Regions from separate parts of the Cupriavidus sp. 96C5-1 genome, predicted to be linked through region 2. Evidence: riboswitches for the same ligand, from Rfam matches in the RefSeq annotation. Region 2 holds a riboswitch; the other holds the start of a gene.

Region 1 (10,136 bases), on a different contig from region 2:
GGTCGGGCACGGGTTCGGCCACGTCGATGAAATCCATGGTTTCGGTGATGATCCTGCTGGCTCGCGATTCGCTGGATAGCAGTACCAGGGTATCCACCTGCCAGCAGAGTTCCAGCGCCAGTCCCATCGACGAGCATTCGATCACGCGCGTGGGCGAGTCCAGGCCGTTGCCCGCGAACAGTTGATGGAAGGGCGAAGCCGTATCGGAGAGCGGGTCAGCCGCCAGCCAGTCGGCCTGCTGCAGCGCGCGCACCGAGCGCGCCGCGCGCAGAGGGTGCCCACGCCGCGCCGCGATGATGGTGGGCAGGCGGCAGACCTGGGTGCAGTCCAGCCCGCGGTCCGCCGGCAGCAGTTGCGAGGTCACGGCAAAATCCATGGTGCCTTCGCGCAGGTGTTCCAGCAACTGCGTCGGCCGCATTTCCTGCACGCGCAGGCGGGCATTGGGAAACTCGCGGCGGAAGGTGCTCAGGCAGGCCGCCATCGGCCGCATCATCGCGGTGACCGGCGTCACGCCCACCGTGATCTCGCTCGCCACGGTGCCTTTCATGTCCTCCAGGTCGTCGCGCGCGCGGCGCACGTTCTCGCTGATCAGCCGCGCGTGGGTGACCAGGCGCTGGCCGTAGGGGGTCAGGCGGATTCCTGTGCTCGAACGCACGAACAGCGCCGCGCCTACGCTGCTCTCCAGTTCCTTGATGGCTTTGCTCAGCGCCGGCTGCGTCAGGTGGAGGATGCGCGAGGCTTCCTGGATGCTGCCGGATTCGGCAACGGCGGCCAGGGCGCGCAGCTGGTTGAGCTTCATGGGGGCCTGCAAAAGTCGTGGTCGGAGATGGTAACGGCAAAACGCCCGGCCCAAGGGGCCGGGCGCCTGGCGCTGCCGTGCGCGGCGGATGGCGGCCTTAGTGTGTCGTGACGCTGGCCGGGCTTGCCGCCAGCGTTGCCCGACGGTGTGTTGCAGGCGTCGGCAGCGCGCCGCTGAAGGCGAAATCCACCTCCGGCACATGCCCGCTGATGATGTCCGCGATGGCGCGGCCCGAGCCGCAGCCGTGCGTCCAGCCCAGCGTGCCGTGGCCAGTGTTCAGGTAAAGGCCGTCGATGGCGCAGCCGCCGATATACGGCACGTTGCCCGGCGTGGCGGGGCGCAGGCCGGTCCAGAACCTGGCCAGTTCAGGCCGGCTCATGCCCGGGAACACGTCCAGCGTGCGCTTGACGATGGCTTCGCAGCGCACCGGGTTCAGGTCCATCGCATAGCCGTTGAGTTCGGCGGTGCCCGCTATGCGCAGGCGGTCGCCGAAACGCGAGAACACCAGTTTGTATTCGTCGTCGGTCAGGCTCACGCTTGGCGCGCGCTCGCCGTCGAGCACAGGCAGCGTCGCCGAGTAGCCCTTGGCCGGATAGATGTCCAGCTTCACCCCCAGCGGGCGCGCCAGCATCGGGCTGAAGCTGCCCAGCGCCAGCACATAGGCATCGGCGCTTTCGATCTGGTAGCCGCCGGTCTCGTCGGCGATTTCCACGCCGCGCATGCTGCCGCCTTCGGCATGCAGGCGCTGCACCCGCACGCCATAGCGCAAGCGTACGCCAAGCGCCTCGCACCGGGCTGCCAGTTCGGTGGTGAAGCGGTGTACGTCGCCGGACTCATCCTCGCTGGTATAGGTGGCACCAGCCAGGCGCGGCGCGATATTGGCCAGCGCCGGCTCCAGCCGCACGACTTCCTCCGGGCTGATCACGCGCCGCTCGCAGCCCAGTTCGCGCATGATGCGCGCCGGCTCGATGGCGGCGTCGAATTCCTTCTGGCTGGTGTAGAAATGCAGGATGCCGCGGGTCAGGTGGTCGTACTCGATGCCGGTTTCCGCGCGCAGCGCCTGCAGGCTGGCGCGGCTGTAGGTGCCCAGGTTGAGCAACTGGATCATATTGTGGGTGGAGCGTTTCGCCGAGCACTCGCGCAGGAACTTCAGGCCCCATGACCATTGGGCCGGATCGGCGCGCAGGCGGAACAGCAGCGGGGCATCTTCGCGCCCCAGCCAGCGCAGCATCTTCAGCGGCGCGGCCGGGTTGGCCCACGGCTCTGCATGGCTGACCGAGATCTGGCCGCCATTGCCAAAGCTGGTCTCCCGGGCGGCGCCCGCATTGCGCTCCAGCACCACCACCTCATGCCCGGCACGGGCCAGGTACCACGCCGAGGCGATGCCGATCACGCCGGCCCCCATTACGATGACTTTCATTCTTCAGGCTCCGGATAGCAAAAAGGGGCAGGCAGGCCATCCGGCCTGTCTGCCCCCACTGTCCTTTTGCCTGAGAGATTCGCCGCACCCGCCACGGGTACCGGCTTGCCCCTTCGGCGGCCGCATGCCGTTCACCTTGGTGATCCGGTCCGGCGCTCTCCAGTTTTATCGGTCTCCAGTCTTTTGCACCTGAGCGTTTCAGGGGTACGCCTTCGGTAGAGGGGCCCGCCTAGATATGACGGGGGCGCCTCGTTCTCCTGGATGGCGCACATTAACATGGGGCAGGCGTGACCGCAATGGGGGCCGGCCCTGCCTCGCGCCGGGCAGTTGGCCGGCCGAACGGAAGCGGCTTGACCACTATCAAGCCGTGCTGCATCCCGGCATGCGATAGAATGGCCGGCATCCACTACCGCGATGCGCCATGCTACGGAGCGCGCAGCATGGGCGCGCTACACCAATGTGCGGGCACCGATGTTGTGCATCGCTACACCTCATACCCAGCGGCCACGCCCCGCATGTTCCAATTTCCGATATCCAATGCAGCTCGAAGACTCCAATCCGCAGAATGGCTTTCTGAACACACTGCGCAAAGAGCGAAAGCGTGTTCAGGTCTATCTGGTCAACGGTATCAGGCTGATCGGCTCCATCGAGTCGTTCGACCCGTTCGTAGTGATGCTTAGCACGCCTGGCGGCATGCAGGCGATCTACAAGCAAGCGATATCCACTATCCAGCTGGACACGGGGACGCGGCCCGCTGCCTCCGCCGCGCGCCCGGCCCGCACGAACAACACCGACGGCGAGACCAAAACGCCTCTGGTGGTGACGCGAAAACGCCGTCCGCTGGCGCTTGGCGGCGGCAACGAGTAGCTCCCGCCGTTCTCGCCACGTTCGCCGGCAGCCGCGCCGGGCTGCCGTTTTGCCCAGGTCGGGCGAAATCGTGGCCTTTCTTCACGGCGCTGGTCCGTGCGCGGACCAGCGCCGGCCTCAACCGCCATGCCCCGGCCGGGCGGCCGGGGACGCGACATGGCGATGGATCCGCCCTGGTCAGTTGCCGATACCGAGCAGCTCGACTTCGAAGTTCAGCGTGGCGTTGGGCGGAATCGTGCCCGGCACGCCGCGCGAGCCATAGGCGGTCGGTCCCGGGCAGACCAGCTTGGCCTTGCCGCCAACCTGCATCTTCTGCACGCCTTCGGTCCAGCACGGGATCACGCGGTTCAGGGGGAAGGAAATGGGCTGGCCGCGCTTGTAGGAGCTGTCGAACTCGGTGCCGTCGGTCAGCGTGCCGCGATAGTGCACCTTGACCACATCCGAGGCCTTGGGCGTCGCACCCGTACCCTTGACGATGTGCTGGATGGACATGCCGGAGGGCAGGGTTTCGACCGCGGGGGCGGCTGCATGGGCGAGGGAGGCCATTCCAACGGCGGCGAGTAGCAGGGCAATCTTCTTCATGAGTCTGTTGTCTGTTGGTGTTGACTGGTTGGGAGGCGAGCGGCTGGACAGGCCGGAAAGGTAGCATCTTAAACCGGATGCGGATCTCCCCTGGGCCTGCGCTGACCGGAGCGCTGCGCCATGCCGGGCGCCGGACGTCTTTCCGGTCTCAGCCAGCCTGATTTGTGCCATGGCGCCCTGTAAATTACGCCATGCGGACTGGACACGCTGCTGATGCCTGGCACGGACTTCCCATACCATGCCGGCAGTTCTGCCCCGGCAAGGCGAAGCGACAATGACGCCAGCTATCTCCACCAGGGAGGCAAAAGGCTTCAGCCCGTACCTGCTGCGCGCCATGTTGCCGCGCATGCGCAGCCAGTAGCACCCGGCCGCAAACTTGGCTACAGTGGGAACCTCATTCAGCTTGCGTCATGCATGAGGATATCCATGGAAGCCCAGCGCCTGCAGTTCCCGGGAAGTGACGGTCAGCTACTCTCCGCGCGGCTGGATTTACCGGCCGGGCCGGTACGCACCTTCGCCTTGTTCGCCCATTGCTTCACCTGCGGCAAGGATGTGCTGGCAGCGACGCGGATCGCGCAGGCGCTGACGGCACACGGCATTGCCGTCCTGCGCTTCGATTTCACCGGCCTTGGCGGCAGCGGCGGCGACTTCGCCAATACCAATTTTTCCTCCAACGTGGCTGACCTGCTGGCGGCGGCGGACTATCTGCGGCAGCATCACCGGGCGCCCGCCTTGCTGATCGGCCATAGCCTAGGCGGCGCAGCCGTGCTGAGCGCCGCGCAGGGCATACCGGAGGCCAAGGCCGTGGTCGCCATCGCCGCGCCGAGCGATCCCGGCCATGTGGTCGGCCTGTTCGGCGACCAGGCTGCCCGCATCGAATCGGAAGGCGAGGCGGAGGTCAGCCTTGCCGGCCGTCCGTTCCGGATCAAGCAGCAGTTCATCGAGGATGTGGCTGAGCAGAAGCTGCTCGATAGCGTGGCGAAGCTGCGCAAGGCGCTGCTGGTCATGCATGCGCCGCAGGACGATACCGTCGGCATCGACAATGCCACCCAGATCTTCATTGCCGCCAAGCACCCGAAGAGCTTTGTCTCGCTGGACCGCGCCGACCACCTGCTCACACGCAAGGAGGACGCTGTCTATGTGGCCAACACCATCGCCGCATGGAGCCAGCGCTATCTCGGCATCGATACGCTCGAGGTGCCGGCCGCGGTGGCCGAGGAAGGGCTGGTGCGCGTGGAGGAGAACCACGCCGGCAAGTACCAGCAGCGCATCACCGCGGGGCCGCACCGGCTGCTGGCCGACGAGCCGGTTTCCTTCGGCGGCCTGAATGGCGGCCCGGCGCCCTACGATTTTCTGCTGGCCGCGCTGGGCGCCTGTACCGCCATGACCATGCGCATGTACGCCGAGCGCAAGGGCCTGCCACTGGAGCATGTGGCAGTGGCATTGCGCCACGAAAAAATCCACGCGGCCGACTGCGCGGAATGCGCCACGACCGAAGGCAAGATCGACTGGATCGAGCGGGAGATCACCATGCAGGGTCCGCTGGACGAGGCTCAGCGTGCTTCCTTGCTGGAGATTGCCGACAAATGCCCGGTGCACCGTACCCTGCATTCCGAAGTGGTGGTGCGCACCCATCTGGCGGCGACGGCCCCAGCATAGGCGGCCGGCGGCAAGGGACCCAGCCGCAGGAGCAGAGCCGTGGCTGCTCCTGCGGCTGTCGGCGCGCGCCGCTGTCCGCCGTGGCCTCAGACCAGGGTCGTCTCGATCCGCGATGCCGCCTTCAGGAACAGCGTCACCGGCGTGCGCTCGCAGATTTCCGCCAGCCGCTTGCGTTCGGCTTCACCCAGCCCGGCCGCGCTCACCCTGACTTCGCGCCGGATGAAACGCGCCTCGTCCTTGCCCTGGAAGACAGCCGTCACCTCGATCTCCGCCGCCGGCCACTGCTTGCGCTCCATGTACATCTTCAGGGTGATGGCTGTGCACGAGACCAGCCCGGACAGCACGAAGCCGAAGGGCGGCGGGCCCTGGTCGGTCCCCCCCAGCCCGGCGGATTCGTCGCCGACGAGCGGATGGGTGCCGGCCTGGAGATGCACCAGGTAGTTCGGATCGGCCTGGCCGATTCTGGCGGTGGCTTGGGAGCTTGACATGGCAATTCAATTCCATGGGTTGGTCGATGGGACCGATGGATGGGATGTTACGCAGGAGCGTGCAAGTGGGGAAGGCCCGCGTGGCTCTGTTTGCTACGTACCTCCTGCACGCGCAGCGCAACCAGGCTCACTTTGGCGTGCCGGTGGGCATTCGGCGGGATCCATCGCAAGCTCGATGCCGCCGCATCGGGCGGCGTCTACACTGTAGGTACCGGTCGGCAAACTCGGGAGGGCGCATGGATTCAACGCAGGTCTTGCCGTTATTGCTGCATTTCGACCAGCACCTCGGCAGCGCCATCTCGGCGTACGGGACCCTGGTCTACGGCATCCTGTTCGCTGTCGTGTTCTGCGAGATCGGGCTGTTGCCGCTGTTTTTCCTGCCCGGCGACCCGCTGCTGTTCATCTGCGGCGCGTTCTGCGCCTCGGGAGCGCTGAAGCTCTGGATATTGATGCCGGTGCTGCTGGTTGCCGCGGTGGCAGGCAGCCTGCTGAACTACGCGATCGGCAAAGCCATCGGCACGCGCGTGTTGGCCGGCGACTACCGCTGGATCCATCGCGATGCCTTGCGCAAGACGCATGATTTCTACCAGCGCCATGGCGGGCTGACCCTGCTGTTGTCTCCCTTCGTGTCCGTGGTGCGTACCTTCGCGCCGTTCGTCGCGGGTGTTTCCGCCATGCCGGCAGCACGCTTCGCGCTGGCAGCGAGTGCCGGCGCGGCTCTCTGGGTGATCTCGCTGCTGGTGGGTGGCTACCTCTTTGGCAATGTGCCGCTGGTGCGCGACCATATGAGCGCCCTGGTGCTGCTCGGTCTTGCGCTTGGTCTCGGCTCGCTGCTGGTGGCAAGCGCCTGGCGCGCGGTACGGGCCAGGCAGGGCGCGCGCGGCTGATTCCGGCGCGCCTGGCACTTGGGGTGGCGCGCGTGCGCGGTGCCGGCTTGCCTGCCGGTGCCACCGGCGGGGCAGCAGGGCTGTATTCCGCCGTCGCCGCTTCGCAAGCGCGGGATGAGGGGGATGCTTCAGGGGCAGGTCGAGTCATGATCCTTTTCCTCAGGCAGATGCGAGCCGCCCTGAGGGCCGCGATGCCTTGCGTGGAAAGCGCTGGCCGTCCTGCATGGGCTCACGTACCTCCTTCCTTACGGATGTCGACCCGGAGCCTCTTGCCCTCAGGCAGTGATCCGGCGTGTGCAATAGCTGTGCAGCCTTCATCGTTCTGTCATCAGCGCCACCCAGAATGCGCTCACTGTTGATGCAAGGAGAGTGGGATGACGCATGCGATCGAAGTGCGCGGCCTGACCAAGTCGTTCCAGGCGGGACGCCGTGCGCTGGATAACGTCGGCCTTGCCGTCGCTCCCGGTGAAATGGTTGCCCTGCTGGGCGCCTCGGGCTCAGGCAAGTCCACGTTGCTGCGGCATATGGCGGGTTTTATCGCGGCCGATGCGGCGGGCGCCGGCGAAGTGCTGGTCAATGGCCGCACCATCCAGCAAGGTGGCCGGCTGGCGAACGATGTGCGCCGAGCCCGGGGCGAGATTGGTTTCGTGTTCCAGCAGTTCAACCTGGTCGGGCGCCTCCCGGTCATCACCAATGTGTTGACGGGCATGCTGCCGCGCATACCACTGTGGCGCAGCCTGATCCGCTACTTCAGGAATGAGGAGATCGACGCCGGCCTCGATGCGCTTGCCCAGGTTGGTATAGACGACTATGCGTTTCGGCGGGCATCGACCTTGTCGGGCGGCCAGCAGCAGCGCGCGGCAATCGCCCGCACGCTGGTGCAGAACGCTCGGGTGATCCTGGCCGACGAGCCCATTGCATCGCTCGACCCGGAGTCGGCGCGGCGCGTGATGGAGCTGCTGGCGCAGATCAACCGCAGCCGCAAGGTGGCGGTGGTGGTGTCCCTGCACCAGGTCGACGTCGCGATGCGCTACTGCACGCGCGTGGTCGCGCTGCGCCAGGGCAAGGTGGTCTACGACGGCCCCTGCGCGGCGCTCACGCCGGCCATGCTGCGTGACCTGTACGGCACGGAAGCCGCCGAACTGCTGCCCGATGGGGCGGGGTTCGACGTCCCCGCGCCAGCCGTGATCGCCGGCAGTCTGGCGGCGGCCTGATTTTCACCAGGATTCCACTGTTTTTTTGCAAGTCTTTCCGTAAGCACCCCCATATGGTTTTTCCACGGAGTTCCCTCATGCTGCGCAGAACCCTTGTTGCCCTGATCGTCACGAGCGCCGCCGGCGCGCTCTGCTTGCCCGCTTTTGCCCAGGAGAGCAAGACGCTGAGCATGGGCTTTATCTCGACGGAGACCTCGTCCAATCTGAAGTCCGCATGGCAGCCTGTGGTCGACGACCTGGGCAAGCAGCTGGGCGTCACGGTCAAGCCGTTCTTCGCCTCCGACTACGCCGGCATCATCGAAGCCATGCGCTTCAACAAGGTGCAGGTCGCCTGGTTCGGCAACAAATCGGCTATCGAAGCGGTGGACCGCGCCAATGGCGAAGTCTTTGCCTCGGTGATCGACAAGGACGGCAATCCGGGGTATTGGTCGCTGCTGATCGTCAATAAGGACAGCAAGCTGAAGACGCTGGACGACGTGCTCAAGCAAGGCAAGACGCTGAGCTATGGCGCGGGCGATCCGAACTCGACCTCCGGTACCGCCGTGCCGGGCCACTACCTCTGGGGTGCCCACAATATCGATCCGAAGGCTTTCTTCAAGACGGTACGCGTGAGCAACCACGAGACCAACCTGCTGTCGGTGCTGAACAATCAGGTGGATGTGGCGGTCAACAACACCGAAAACATGGAGCGCTACCGCATCAATACGGGCAAGAACGCCTATGACCAGATACGGGTGCTGTGGAAGTCGCCGTTGATCCCGGCGGACCCGCTGGTCTACCGCAAAGACCTGCCGGCCGACGTCAAGGCCAAGGTCAAGGCCTTCTTCGTCAGCTACGGCAAGGGTGCCGACGCCGCGCGCGAGAAGGAGAACCTGGCCAAGCTGACCTATCAGGGCTTCCGTCCGTCCACCGACGCGCAACTGGTGCCGATCCGCCAGATCGAGCTGGCCAAGGAAAAAAGCAAGATCGAGACCGACACCACGCTGGCGGCCGCCGACAAGGAAAAACGCCTGGCCGATGTCAGCCGCAGGCTGGCCGAACTGGACAAGATCGCGGCTGGCGCGCAGTAAGCCCATCGCGCCTGCGCCAGGCGATTGCCAGGCGCAACCCCGGTGCGCGGCCCGTCCCGATGCCGGGGCGGGCCATCGCCGCGTCCGGGTGTACTCATGGCCTGCCCCGGTTCGCCGCCGTCCGATTCCGCGGCATTGCCGTTTTCATTGCTGTTTGAGCTTCCTGCCTTCATGCATTCTCGCGTCACCCCCGCCATGACCCCAGCCATTCCGCCTCGTGCCGCCCGCCCGCCGCGTGCCAGCCTGCCAGTCCTGTTCGTCTGGGCGGTAGTGCTCGCCTTGCTGGCGTTGTCATGGAAGGGGGCCGACATGCGTCCGCTCGCCCTGTGGACCGATTCCGGCAATATGGCGAGATTCGCCGCGGACTTCTTTCCGCCCAGCTTCCGCGACTGGCGCATCTATGTGGACGAGATGCTGGTGACGGTGCAGATCGCCATCTGGGGCACGTTTATTTCCGTGGTGCTGGCGGTGCCGCTGGGCCTCGCATGCTCGTCCAATATGGTGCCGGGCTGGGTCTACCAGCCGATGCGGCGCGTGATGGACGCCTGCCGCGCCATCAACGAGATGGTCTTCGCCATGCTGTTTATCGTGGCAGTGGGGCTGGGGCCTTTTGCCGGCGTGCTGGCGCTCGCCGTGCATACCACCGGCGTGCTTGCCAAGCTGTTTTCCGAGGCGGTCGAAGCGATCGACCCGCGCCCGGTGGAAGGCGTGCGCGCCACCGGCGCCGGCGCCCTCGAGGAGATCGTCTACGGCGTGATCCCGCAGGTGCTGCCGCTGTGGATCTCCTACGCGCTGTACCGCTTCGAGTCCAATGTGCGTTCCGCTTCGGTGCTGGGCATCGTTGGCGCGGGCGGCATCGGTACCGTACTGTGGGAAATCATCCGCAGCTTCCAGTATGCCGAGACCTGTGCGGTCATGATCATCGTCATCGCCTTTGTCACGCTGATCGACCTGCTGTCGTCGCAGATCCGCAAGGCGCTGATCTGACGCGCCGGCCACCAGATACTCCACGCCAATCATCATGACGATTCTCCGGCGCATCGAAATTCTTTTTTCCGGCCATGGCACCGCCTTCTACGGCGGCGAGGCCATCACCCAGACCGAGCACGCGCTGCAGTGCGCGCAACTGGCCGAACAGGCCGGCGATCCC
Region 2 (10,136 bases):
GCCAGCCGCGACAGTTCGACGAGTTCGTCAGCGAAGTGCGCTGCGAAATCGATGCCGTGGCGGGCTTCGACCGCTGCCACGTCGAGTACGCCGTTGCACATCAGCGCACCGATGACCTCGCGGCGCAAGTGATCCTCGCCTCGCATGGCGAAGCCACGCATCACCGGCAGCGTACCCTGGTCGAGGGCGCCGTAATAGTCGTCGAGCGTGCGGGCATTCTGCACGTAGCGGCCTGCCACGGCGCCGATCGATGAGACGCCGAAGCCGAGCTGGTCGTAGCCGGCATGGGTGGAATAGCCCTGGAAATTGCGCTGCAGCCGGCCCTCGCGCTGGGCCACGGCGAGCGCATCGTCCGGCCGTGCGAAATGGTCCATGCCGATATAGACGTAGCCTGCTGCGGTGAGTTGTCCGATGGTGCCGACCAGGATGTCGAGCTTTTCGGCCGGCGCGGGCAGCGCGCTTTCGTCGATGCGGCGCTGCGGCTTGAACACGTGCGGCAGGTGTGCGTAGCTGTACACCGAAAGCCGGTCGGGACGCATTGCCAGCACCTGTTCCACGGTGGCGGCAAAGCGCGCCGTGGTCTGGTGCGGCAGGCCGTAGATCAGATCCATGCTGACCGAGTGGAAACCCAGCCTGCGGGCGGCGTCGACCACGGCCTGCGTTTCCGCCAGCGACTGTACGCGGTGGATCGCGCGCTGCACTTCGGCGTCGAAGTCCTGCACACCCAGGCTGATACGGTTGAAGCCCAGTTCGGCCAGCAACGCCATCTGCGCGTCGCCGATCCGGCGAGGGTCGATCTCGATGGAGTGCTCGCCGTCGGGCAGCAGGTCGAAATGCCGGTGCAGCGCGTCCATCACGCTGCGCATCTCGGCGGGATCGAGAAAGGTCGGCGTACCGCCGCCCCAGTGCGACTGCATCACCTCGCGGCGCGTGCCGAGCTGCCGCGCCACCAGCGCCATTTCGCGCGCGAGGTAATCCACGTAGCGCGCGCTGCGGCGGTGATCCTTGGTGATGATCTTGTTGCAGCCGCAGTAGTAGCAGATGTTCTCGCAGAAGGGCACGTGCACATAGAGCGACAACGGGGCCAGCCGGCCGGAATCCGGGACGGGCGCAGCAGCGCAATCGGCCAGCGCCTGGAGGTAGTCCGCCTCGCCAAAACCGGCGTGGAAGCGGTCCGCCGTCGGGTAGGAGGTGTAGCGCGGGCCGTTGATGTCCATGCGGCCGGCCAGTGCCCGGAAATCCGACAAGGCATGCTGGTCAGGCGGCAGCGCGCCGGTGGAGCCTGCCTGCCTGCGAGTGCAGGTTTCGCCGCAATTGCCGGAGCAGCTGCGTGGCTGGCCGGCAACGGGGTCGGGGACATTGGCAAGCGTGGTGGGCGTAGCGCAAGCGGTGGCGGGGGCAGTCGCAGCCATGGGGCGGCCTTCGTGGTGGATTCGATGATCCATCGTAGAGGTCCCCGTCCCCGCACGCGTTGACCGGGGTCAAGCTGTGGCCGGACACATCCCGGCAGATTGCATGCGCGGCGCCCGGCCATTCAGCCGCGCGGCAGCACCAGCCGTACCCGCAGGCCGCCCTCCGGCCGGTTTGCCAGCGTGAGTTCGCCCCCATGGCGCGCAACGATATCGGCGGCAATCGCCAGGCCCATGCCGACCCCGCCGGTGCTGCGGTTGCGCGAGGATTCGAGCCGGTAGAACGGTTCCAGCACACGCGACATTTCTTCCTCCGGGATGCCTGGACCGCTGTCGCAGACATCGATCACGACGCGCTCGGGGCTGTCGGTCAGCTCGATGCGGGCGCTGCCGCCGTAGCGATGCGCGTTCTCGACCAGGTTGACCACGGCGCGGCGCAGCTCGGCCGGATAGGCCAGCAAGGGCTCGGCGTGACCGGACAGGCGAACGTCCTGGCCGATCTCGGTGGCATCGTCCACCACCGCCTGCAGCAGCGCCTCCACATCCACCCGCTGGCGCGGCACGGCGGCGCCATCGCGCTCGCGCAGGTAATACAGGGTCGCGTCGATCAAGCCGTTCATCTCCGCCAGGTCCTGGCGCAGGCGATAGCGCACCTGACTGTCGTCGATACCTTCGATGCGCAGGCTCATGCGCGTGAGCGGCGTGCGCAGGTCGTGCGATACCGCGGCCAGGAAGCGCGACTGCTGCGCCAGCTGCGTGCGGATGCGCTGCTGCATGCGATTGAAGGCCTCGGCCGCGGCGCGCGCCTCGGCCGGGCCGCCCTCCTCGTCCAGCGGCGGCGCATGCACATCCTGGGCCAGCCGGCCCGCGCTGCTGGCAAGGCGCTGGACTGGCCTGGCCAGCAGGCGCGCCCCCACCCAGGAGGCGGCGATGATGGCGGCGAGCTGGAACAGCAGGCCAAGGCGCGGTGGGCCGAATACGCGCGAGCGGTGCGGCGGCCGTGGCATGGCGGCGTTCCCGTTACCCGGGTACGCCCCGCCCTGCGGCAGGGGGCCTCCCGGCGCGCCGGGCCGGACGGACTCGCCTGGCGGCGGTGGTGGTGGCGGTTCGTTGCCAGGCACGAAATGGAACCCGCCCGATCCCGGACGGGGGAACAGGCTCTCGATCACCGTGACGCCGAGCACATGCACGGCCAGCATGATGGCCGCCATCACCAGGAACAGGCGCACGAACATCGAGTCATGGCGGGCCAGCCAGCCCGCGCGCTCAGCCTTCGACGGTGCCGGTGAAGACATAGCCTTCGCCTCGGACGGTGCGGATCAGCGTCGGGTCGCGCGGGTCGTCGCGCAGCTTCTGGCGCAGGCGCGAGACCAGCAGGTCGATGCTGCGGTCGAACACGTCGAGATCGCGGCCGCGCGCCTGGTTGATCAGGAGTTCGCGGTCGAGCACGCGGTTGGGATGCTCGATAAAGGCCAGCAGCAAGCGAAACTCGGCATTGGACAAGGGCACCACGGTCTCTTCGCCGTCCACTAGCTGGCGCAGCGTGGTGTTCAGCCGCCAGTTGCCGAAGCGCAACTCGTGGCCGCCGACCGCGGGGGGGCGCCTGGCGCCGCCATTGCCGCCATTGGCACCGGCGGCCCGGCTGCGGCGCAGCACGGTATGGATGCGCGCCACCAGTTCGCGCATCTCGAAGGGCTTGGTGACGTAGTCGTCCGCGCCGACCTCCAGCCCGACCACGCGGTCGGCCAGTTCGGTGCGCGCGGTCAGCATGATGACTGGCAGGTCACCGCGCTCGCGGATTTCCCGGCACAGCGCCAGGCCGTTTTCGCCGGGCAGCGAGAGATCGAGCACCACCAGGTCGTAGTCGCGCACGGCCATGGCGGCGCGCATGGCGGCGCCGCCCTCCGCGCCGTCGGCCTCGATGCCGAAGGTGGCGAGGTATTCGGCCAGCATGGAGCGGATCTGCGGGTCGTCGTCGACGATCAGCAGGTGCAGGGGCGAAGCGGGAGATAGGTCCATCGGGATTCGGGAGGCTTTACAACGGTTTGCGGCGGCAGGTTGGCCAGGTTGGCAGGTCTTGCGGCTGGCTGCCGCCAGGATTCACTCTACCAGCCTTGCACGCCTGGCTGATGGGCCCGGTGTGGCGTCTTTGTATCCATCCTGATACGAAGCGCCGGCGCCCGCCAACCGCTTTGTACGGCATTGCTTCGGCTCGCTGACCAAGCGCTCAAGCATGCCGGGGCGCGCTTTTCTAAGATGGCATGTCGCTAACCCGCTGCTTTGGCGCGCTTGCGCCGGATACCGGCGATCCGGTCGCCGCTTTGCCTTGCCATTGCCCACTATGCTTCATGGGCCGGCATGGCGCCAGCAAGCCCGGGGAACGCTCCCGCATGACGTCCATGGAGACTCCTATGACCCAGCCACAAGCCTTGCTGCCCCGCCTGCGCACCCTCGTTTCTCTCGGCGTACTCTGCGCCGCCGGCGCCATGGCGCTGCCCGCGCACGCGCTGCAGACCGGCGCGCCGGCACTGGCCGGGCCGGCCCAGCCGCCGGTGCCAGTGTCGCTGCGCGACACGCTGGCACTGACGCCGGCCCAGACCGCCCTGTGGCAAGCCGCCCGCGCCGCCGCGCGCGAAGCGCATGCCCATGCGCTGGAACTGCGTGCACGCCTGATCCGCGAGGGCGGCGACCCGGATGCGGCAGATGCGCCGGCGTCGTCGCTGCGCGCCCGCGCGGAGCGCGAAGACCGCCTGCACGATGCCCTCGACAAGGATCGCCGCGCCGTGCGCGACCGCTGGATTGCCTTTGACGAAAGTCTGGATCCCGGCCAGCGCAAACACCTGCGCGCCATGCCGGAAGGCGCCCGCTGGCTGGGATTGGCGCCCGCGGGCCCGTTCGGGCCGATGCCCCCCGGCCTCTTTCACGGTGCAATGGCAGACGGGCCCGGGCCCATGACCGGCAGGAGGCCCGGACCGGGGCCAATGCCTTGCGCCTTTGCCGCGCCTGGCCCTGACGACGTACCCGGCGCTGCGGCCCCGCGCTGGCAAGGAAAACGCGATGCGCAGTAAAGACCACGTTCACCCCGGCGACGAGGCCGCCAGCGCCGGGCGCCGCCGCTTTCTCGGTGGCGTGCTCGGCGCCGGTGTGGCGGGATGGGCCGGCAATCCCGCGGCCCAGCCACTGCCTGCCGCGCAGCCCGCGCCGGCGGCCTGCCTGCTGACTCCTGCCCTGACCGAGGGGCCCTTCTATATCGACCAGGCGCTGGTGCGCAGCGATATCCGGGATGGCCGCCCGGGCCAGTTGCTACGGCTGCGGCTGATCGTGCTGGATACCGGCCGCGGCTGCGCGCCGGTAGAAGGCGCGCAGGCAAGCATCTGGCATTGCGATGCCGGCGGCAGCTATAGCGGCTATGACCTGGCCAGCATGCCGCCGCCGCCCGGCGGCGCCCACGGCGAAGGCGGCATGCATGCCGCGCCCACCAGCGCCGCGCGCTTCCTGCGGGGCGTGCAGCCCACCGGGGCCGATGGCAGCGCCCGATTCGTGACGATCTATCCCGGCTGGTACGCGCCACGCGCGGTGCATATCCATCTCAAGATCCATCTGGGCCAGAGGGAGGTGCTGACCAGCCAGCTGTTCTTCGACGAGACGCTGAACCGCGAAGTGCATCTCGGCCATCCCGCCTACCGCGCGCGCGGCGCCTCGCCGTTCGTGAACAGCCAGGACCCGATTGCGGGCACGCACCCGGGCCTGGTGCGGGTACGGCGGATGCAGGATGCCTTGGGCACGCTGGAAGGCGAGTTCACGGTGGGAATCGTGCGCGCCTGACCTGGATCCGGCTTTGGCATCCGCCGCCGCTTTCCCGGTCACGCGGCCCGGCGGCAGCGCCAAAAAAACGCCCCCGGACACTGAAGTGCGGAGGCGCTGAACAGGGAAGAAGTCGGGCATGCTGCCCGGCCACGCCGAGACGAAGGGACGAATCGGCGCGGCGCCCGCTCAAGAAACGAGCCGGGCATCGGTGATGTTATGCGTGCCGCATGCCGGGGTCTTGTCTTCCTTGTATGACGATGTATCGACTTTGTACGCCGTGCCGGCGCGGGGCATGGCCGGCTTACGAAGCCGCGGGCTTGCCGAGCAGCGCCTTGAGCCCGGCGAGCCGGTCCTTCGGGCTCATGGCCGGGGTTTCGTCCACCGGCGCGGGGGCTTCCTCCAGCTTCATCTCGCCGATAAAGCGTGAGGGCTCGCAGGAATAGGTATCGCGGGCGCGCTTGCGCTTCTTGCACCAGCTGATGTGCAGGCTGCGCTGGGCGCGGGTGATGCCCACGTACATCAGCCGGCGCTCTTCCTCGATCTTTTCGTCGGTCATGTCCTCGTCTTCGCGGCAATGGGGCAGGATGCCCTCCTCCACGCCGACCAGGAACACGTGCGGATATTCCAGCCCCTTGGAGGCATGCAGCGTCGACAGGCGCACCGCGTCCGGGTCTTCCTCGCGGCCTTCGAGCATGCTCATCAGCGCAACCGTCTGGGTCAGCTCGAGCAGGTTCTTGCCTTCGTCGCCAAAGCCATCGGCGGTGTCGAAGCCGGTGGCCTCCTCGCCTTCGCCGGTGGCTTCCGGCTTGGTGCCCTTGCGCTTGAGCCAGTCGAGGAATTCCAGCGTGTTGGTCCAGCGCGACTGGGCCTGGCGCTCGTCAAAGGTGTCGTAGAGGTAGGCCTCGTAGTGGATGCCTTCCATCAGGTCGTCGAGCACTTCGGTGGCGGGATCGCTGGCCGCGCGGCCGGCCAGGCGCACCATGGCCTCGCAAAACACCCGCAGCGGCTCCAGTTGGCGCGGCTGCAGCTTGCCCTCGATGCCGCCCATCATGGCCGCCTCGAACAGCGACACCTTGGCCTGGCCGGCGAAGGTGCCCAGCACTTCCAGCGTGGCGTTGCCCACGCCACGTTTCGGCGTGGTGATGGCGCGGATAAAGGCAGGATCGTCGTCCGGGTTGGCGATCAGGCGCAGGTAGGCGCAGATGTCCTTGATCTCGGCCTTGTCGAAGAAACTCTGCCCGCCCGACAGCACATAGGGAATGCGCTCGCGGCGCAGGATCTGCTCGAACAGCCGCGCCTGGTGGTTGCCGCGATACAGGATGGCGTAGTCGCGGAACTGCGCGCGCCGCTCGAACTTGTGGGCGGAAAGCCGGAACACCACGGATTCCGCCTCGTGCTCCTCATCGTTCATCGGGTTGATGGCGATGGCATCTCCCATGCCGTGCTCGCTCCACAGCTTCTTGTCGAACAGCTTGGGATTGTTGGAGATGACCGCGTTGGCCGCCTCCAGGATGCGCACGGTGGAGCGGTAGTTCTGCTCCAGCTTGACCACCTTCAGGTCGGGGAAATCGGTCTGCAGCAGACGCAGGTTGTCCAGCGTGGCGCCACGCCAGCCGTAGATGGCCTGGTCGTCGTCGCCCACCGCGGTGAAGGCCGGCGCGCGCAGGTGCGAGCCGCCGGCGAGTTGCTTGAGCAACTGGTACTGGCAGGCGTTGGTGTCCTGGTACTCGTCCACGAGGAAGTAGCGCAGCCGGTTCTGCCAGCGCAGGCGCACCTCCTCGTTGCGAGCGAACAGCTCGGCCGGCAGGCGGATCAGGTCGTCGAAATCCACCGCCTGGTAGGCATGCAGCGTGGCCACGTAGTTGCGGTAGATCAGCGCCGCCTGGTGATCGTCGGCGTTGGCGGCCTCGGCGATGGCGGTCTCCGGATCGACCATGCCGTTCTTCCACAGGGAGATGGTGCTCTGCACATTGCGGATCAGCTTCTTGTCGGTGGTGGCGAGCTGCTCCTGCACCAGACCGAAGCAATCGTCCGAATCCATGATGGAAAAGCGCGGCTTCAGGCCCACGTGCTCTGCCTCGGCCCGCAGGATCTGCACGCCCAGCGAGTGGAAGGTGCTGACGGTGATCTGCTTGATGGGGATGCGCTTGCCCTCGCGCGTGGTCTTGCCCTCCATCAGCTTGGCGATGCGCTCCTGCATCTCCTTGGCGGCCTTGTTGGTAAAGGTCACCGCGGCGATGTGCCTGGGCTGGAAGCCTTTGTCCTCGATCAGGTGGGCGATTTTCTGCGTGATCACCCGCGTCTTGCCCGAACCGGCGCCGGCCAGCACCAGGCAGGGGCCGTCGAGATAGCGAACGGCTTCGGATTGGGCAGGATTGAGTCCGTGGGTCATACGTGGCGGGAAGTGACGGATGTGCAACGCGGAGGCGCGCGCTGGCTGGGCGGAGGGTGGATGCTAACACGCGGCCGAGGCGCCTCCGCGGCAATGAAAGTGGCCCGGCAGGGAGGAAGTAACACTTCGTAAGGTCCGGAGCCATGGGCATGCCGGCACCGTCTAATTTTCATGTCCGCACGTGTGCGCTGCGTGCCGGATGCATGTCACGATACATTGGAGCGAATCATGAAGACCCTGCAATCCCTGGGCAAGGTGGCCTTGATCGGTATCGCGGTAGCGAGCATGGCCGGCTGTGCCGACATGAGTCCCAAGCAACGTAACACCGCGATCGGTGCCGGCGTGGGCGCGGTCGGCGGTGCGGTGCTGACCGGCGGTGACGCGCTGGGCACGCTCGGCGGCGCCGCGGTTGGCGGCGTGATCGGTAACGTCACGACCGACAACCCTCGCAGGAGGTAGGCGAGCCGCCCTGCCCTTGCGCCGTTCCCATGGCGCCGGGGTCGGCGCGGACCGCGTTGACAAAGCCGGGGCGCTCCCGTAAATTGCGCGCATCCGACCGGGAGAGCGCGCGAATCCTGCGCCGCCGAAGGGGTATCACCCGAAAACTCTCAGGCACCATGGACTGGTTGGATCGGCTTGCAACAGGCACACGATGCACGCCGTACTCTGGAGAGCGGCACCCGCCATTTTTCGACATGGTCGAATAGATGGTGAGCGTGCCCACCGAAGGGGCGCGCAAGGCCCGGGCCCAACCGGACCCGCCTTGTAATCTCTCAGGTATCGAGGACAGAGGGGTCATCCGCCGCAGCGGATTTGGCAGCGCCATGCGCGTCGAATCCTGTGGCGGATGGCCCTTTTTTCGTTTTCGAACCGAGATTTGCCTTCCCCCGAGGATTCCATGACGCTCCAGGCCACGCCCCTCAATGCTATCCACCGCGCCCTCGGCGCCCGCATGGTCGATTTCGGCGGCTGGGACATGCCGGTCAACTACGGCTCCCAGATCGAGGAACACAAGGCCGTGCGCGGCGATGCCGGCATGTTCGATGTCTCCCACATGTGCGTGGTCGATCTCGATGGCGTGCACGTGCGTGCCTTCCTGCGCGGCCTGCTGGCCAACAATGTGGACAAGCTGCAAACGCCGGGCAAGGCGTTGTACTCCTGCATGCTCGACGAAAAGGGCGGCGCCATCGACGACCTGATCGTCTACTTCTTCGCCGAAGACCGGTTCCGCCTGGTGGTCAACGCCGGCACCGCGAACAACGATATCGAATGGATCGCGGCCCGCAACGCCGCCACCAACAGCGGCGTGAAAATCACCCCGCGCCGCGGCGACAACGCCCCCGACGGCGTCGCGCCGCTGGCCATCGTCGCCGTGCAGGGCCCCAACGCCCGCGCCAAGGTCTGGAGCGCCTTTCCCTCCACGCAGCCCAGCGAAGCCCTGAAGCCGTTCAACGCCGTGGTGGTGCAGGACCCCGCCCTGGGCGAAGTCATGGTCGCGCGCACCGGTTACACCGGCGAAGACGGCTTCGAACTGGTGGTGCCCGCCGCGAACGTCGCTGGCCTGTGGGAAAAGCTGATCGCCGCCGGCGTGGCGCCGGCCGGCCTGGGCGCGCGCGACACGCTGCGCCTGGAAGCCGGCATGAACCTGTACGGGCAGGACATGGACATCCACACTTCGCCGCTCAACGCCGGCCTGGCCTGGACCGTGGACCTGCAAAGCGAACGCGATTTCACCGGCAAGGCGGCGCTGGTCGCCGCGGGCCAGACCCAGCAGTTCGTCGGCCTGATCCTGCGCGATAAAGGCGGCGTGCTGCGCGCCCATCAGAAGGTCATCACCCCCGCCGGCGACGGCGAGATCACCAGCGGCACCTTCAGCCCGTCGCTGTCCCAATCCATCGCTTTTGCCCGCCTGCCGCGCGATGTGGCCATCGGCGCCGAGGTGCAGGTCGAGATCCGCGACCGCAAACTCGCCGCGACTGTGGTTAAACTGCCGTTTGTGCGCAATGGCAAGGCACTCGTGAGCTGAACGCTCGCACCCGGTCACAGCGCGCCTGCCGGCGGTTTCCCCGTCGACCATCGACACCCTCCGGCAGGCGCTGAATAACAAATTGAATCTGGAGAATCCCATGAATTTCCCCGCCGACCTGAAATACACCGAGTCCCATGAGTGGGTGCGCGTCGAAGCCGACGGCACCCTGACCATCGGCATCACCGACCACGCGCAGGACGCGCTGGGCGACATCGTCTTCCTGGAACTGCCGGAAGTGGGCAAGTCGGTCGGTGCCGGCGACGCGCTGGCCGTGGTGGAATCGGTCAAGGCCGCGTCCGACATCTACGCCCCGGTGGCTGGCGAAGTGATCGCCATCAACGATGCCGCCGCCGCAGCCCCCGAAAGCGTCAATGCCGATGCCTTCGACGCCTGGCTGTTCAAGCTCAAGCCGGCCAACAGCGACGACGTGAACGGCCTGATGTCGGCCGACGCCTACAAGGCCAACGTCGGCGCCTGATGCCAGATCGTCATTCCCGCG

Evidence for each region. A riboswitch is a leader RNA that binds a small molecule or an ion and turns the genes downstream of it on or off. The one in region 2 is predicted to bind glycine.
Region 1: it holds a riboswitch for glycine, as region 2 does, so the genes downstream of both, AC3FOF_RS31685 (D-amino acid dehydrogenase) here and gcvT (glycine cleavage system aminomethyltransferase GcvT) in region 2, are expected to answer to the same signal.

What each region holds. Positions count from the first base shown of each region.
Region 1 is NZ_JBYOJU010000037.1:20,375-30,510, reverse strand. Features, by position in the region: gene AC3FOF_RS31690 (LysR substrate-binding domain-containing protein) at 1-799, opposite strand, end outside; gene AC3FOF_RS31685 (D-amino acid dehydrogenase) at 897-2,219, opposite strand; glycine riboswitch at 2,268-2,392, opposite strand; partial or broken gene hfq (RNA chaperone Hfq) at 2,757-2,979, shown strand; gene AC3FOF_RS31675 (FKBP-type peptidyl-prolyl cis-trans isomerase) at 3,264-3,668, opposite strand; gene AC3FOF_RS31670 (bifunctional alpha/beta hydrolase/OsmC family protein) at 4,095-5,327, shown strand; gene AC3FOF_RS31665 (OsmC family protein) at 5,414-5,815, opposite strand; gene AC3FOF_RS31660 (VTT domain-containing protein) at 6,052-6,702, shown strand; gene phnC (phosphonate ABC transporter ATP-binding protein) at 7,077-7,916, shown strand; gene phnD (phosphonate ABC transporter substrate-binding protein) at 7,994-8,986, shown strand; gene phnE (phosphonate ABC transporter, permease protein PhnE) at 9,182-9,973, shown strand; gene AC3FOF_RS31640 (phosphonate degradation HD-domain oxygenase) at 10,008-10,136, shown strand, end outside.
Region 2 is NZ_JBYOJU010000009.1:57,065-67,200, reverse strand. Features, by position in the region: gene hemN (oxygen-independent coproporphyrinogen III oxidase) at 1-1,217, opposite strand, end outside; gene AC3FOF_RS13010 (ATP-binding protein) at 1,535-2,704, opposite strand; gene AC3FOF_RS13005 (response regulator) at 2,676-3,428, opposite strand; gene AC3FOF_RS13000 (hypothetical protein) at 3,821-4,477, shown strand; gene AC3FOF_RS12995 (peptidase associated/transthyretin-like domain-containing protein) at 4,467-5,234, shown strand; gene AC3FOF_RS12990 (UvrD-helicase domain-containing protein) at 5,518-7,608, opposite strand; gene AC3FOF_RS12985 (YMGG-like glycine zipper-containing protein) at 7,837-8,067, shown strand; glycine riboswitch at 8,156-8,243, shown strand; glycine riboswitch at 8,265-8,408, shown strand; gene gcvT (glycine cleavage system aminomethyltransferase GcvT) at 8,507-9,634, shown strand; gene gcvH (glycine cleavage system protein GcvH) at 9,735-10,115, shown strand.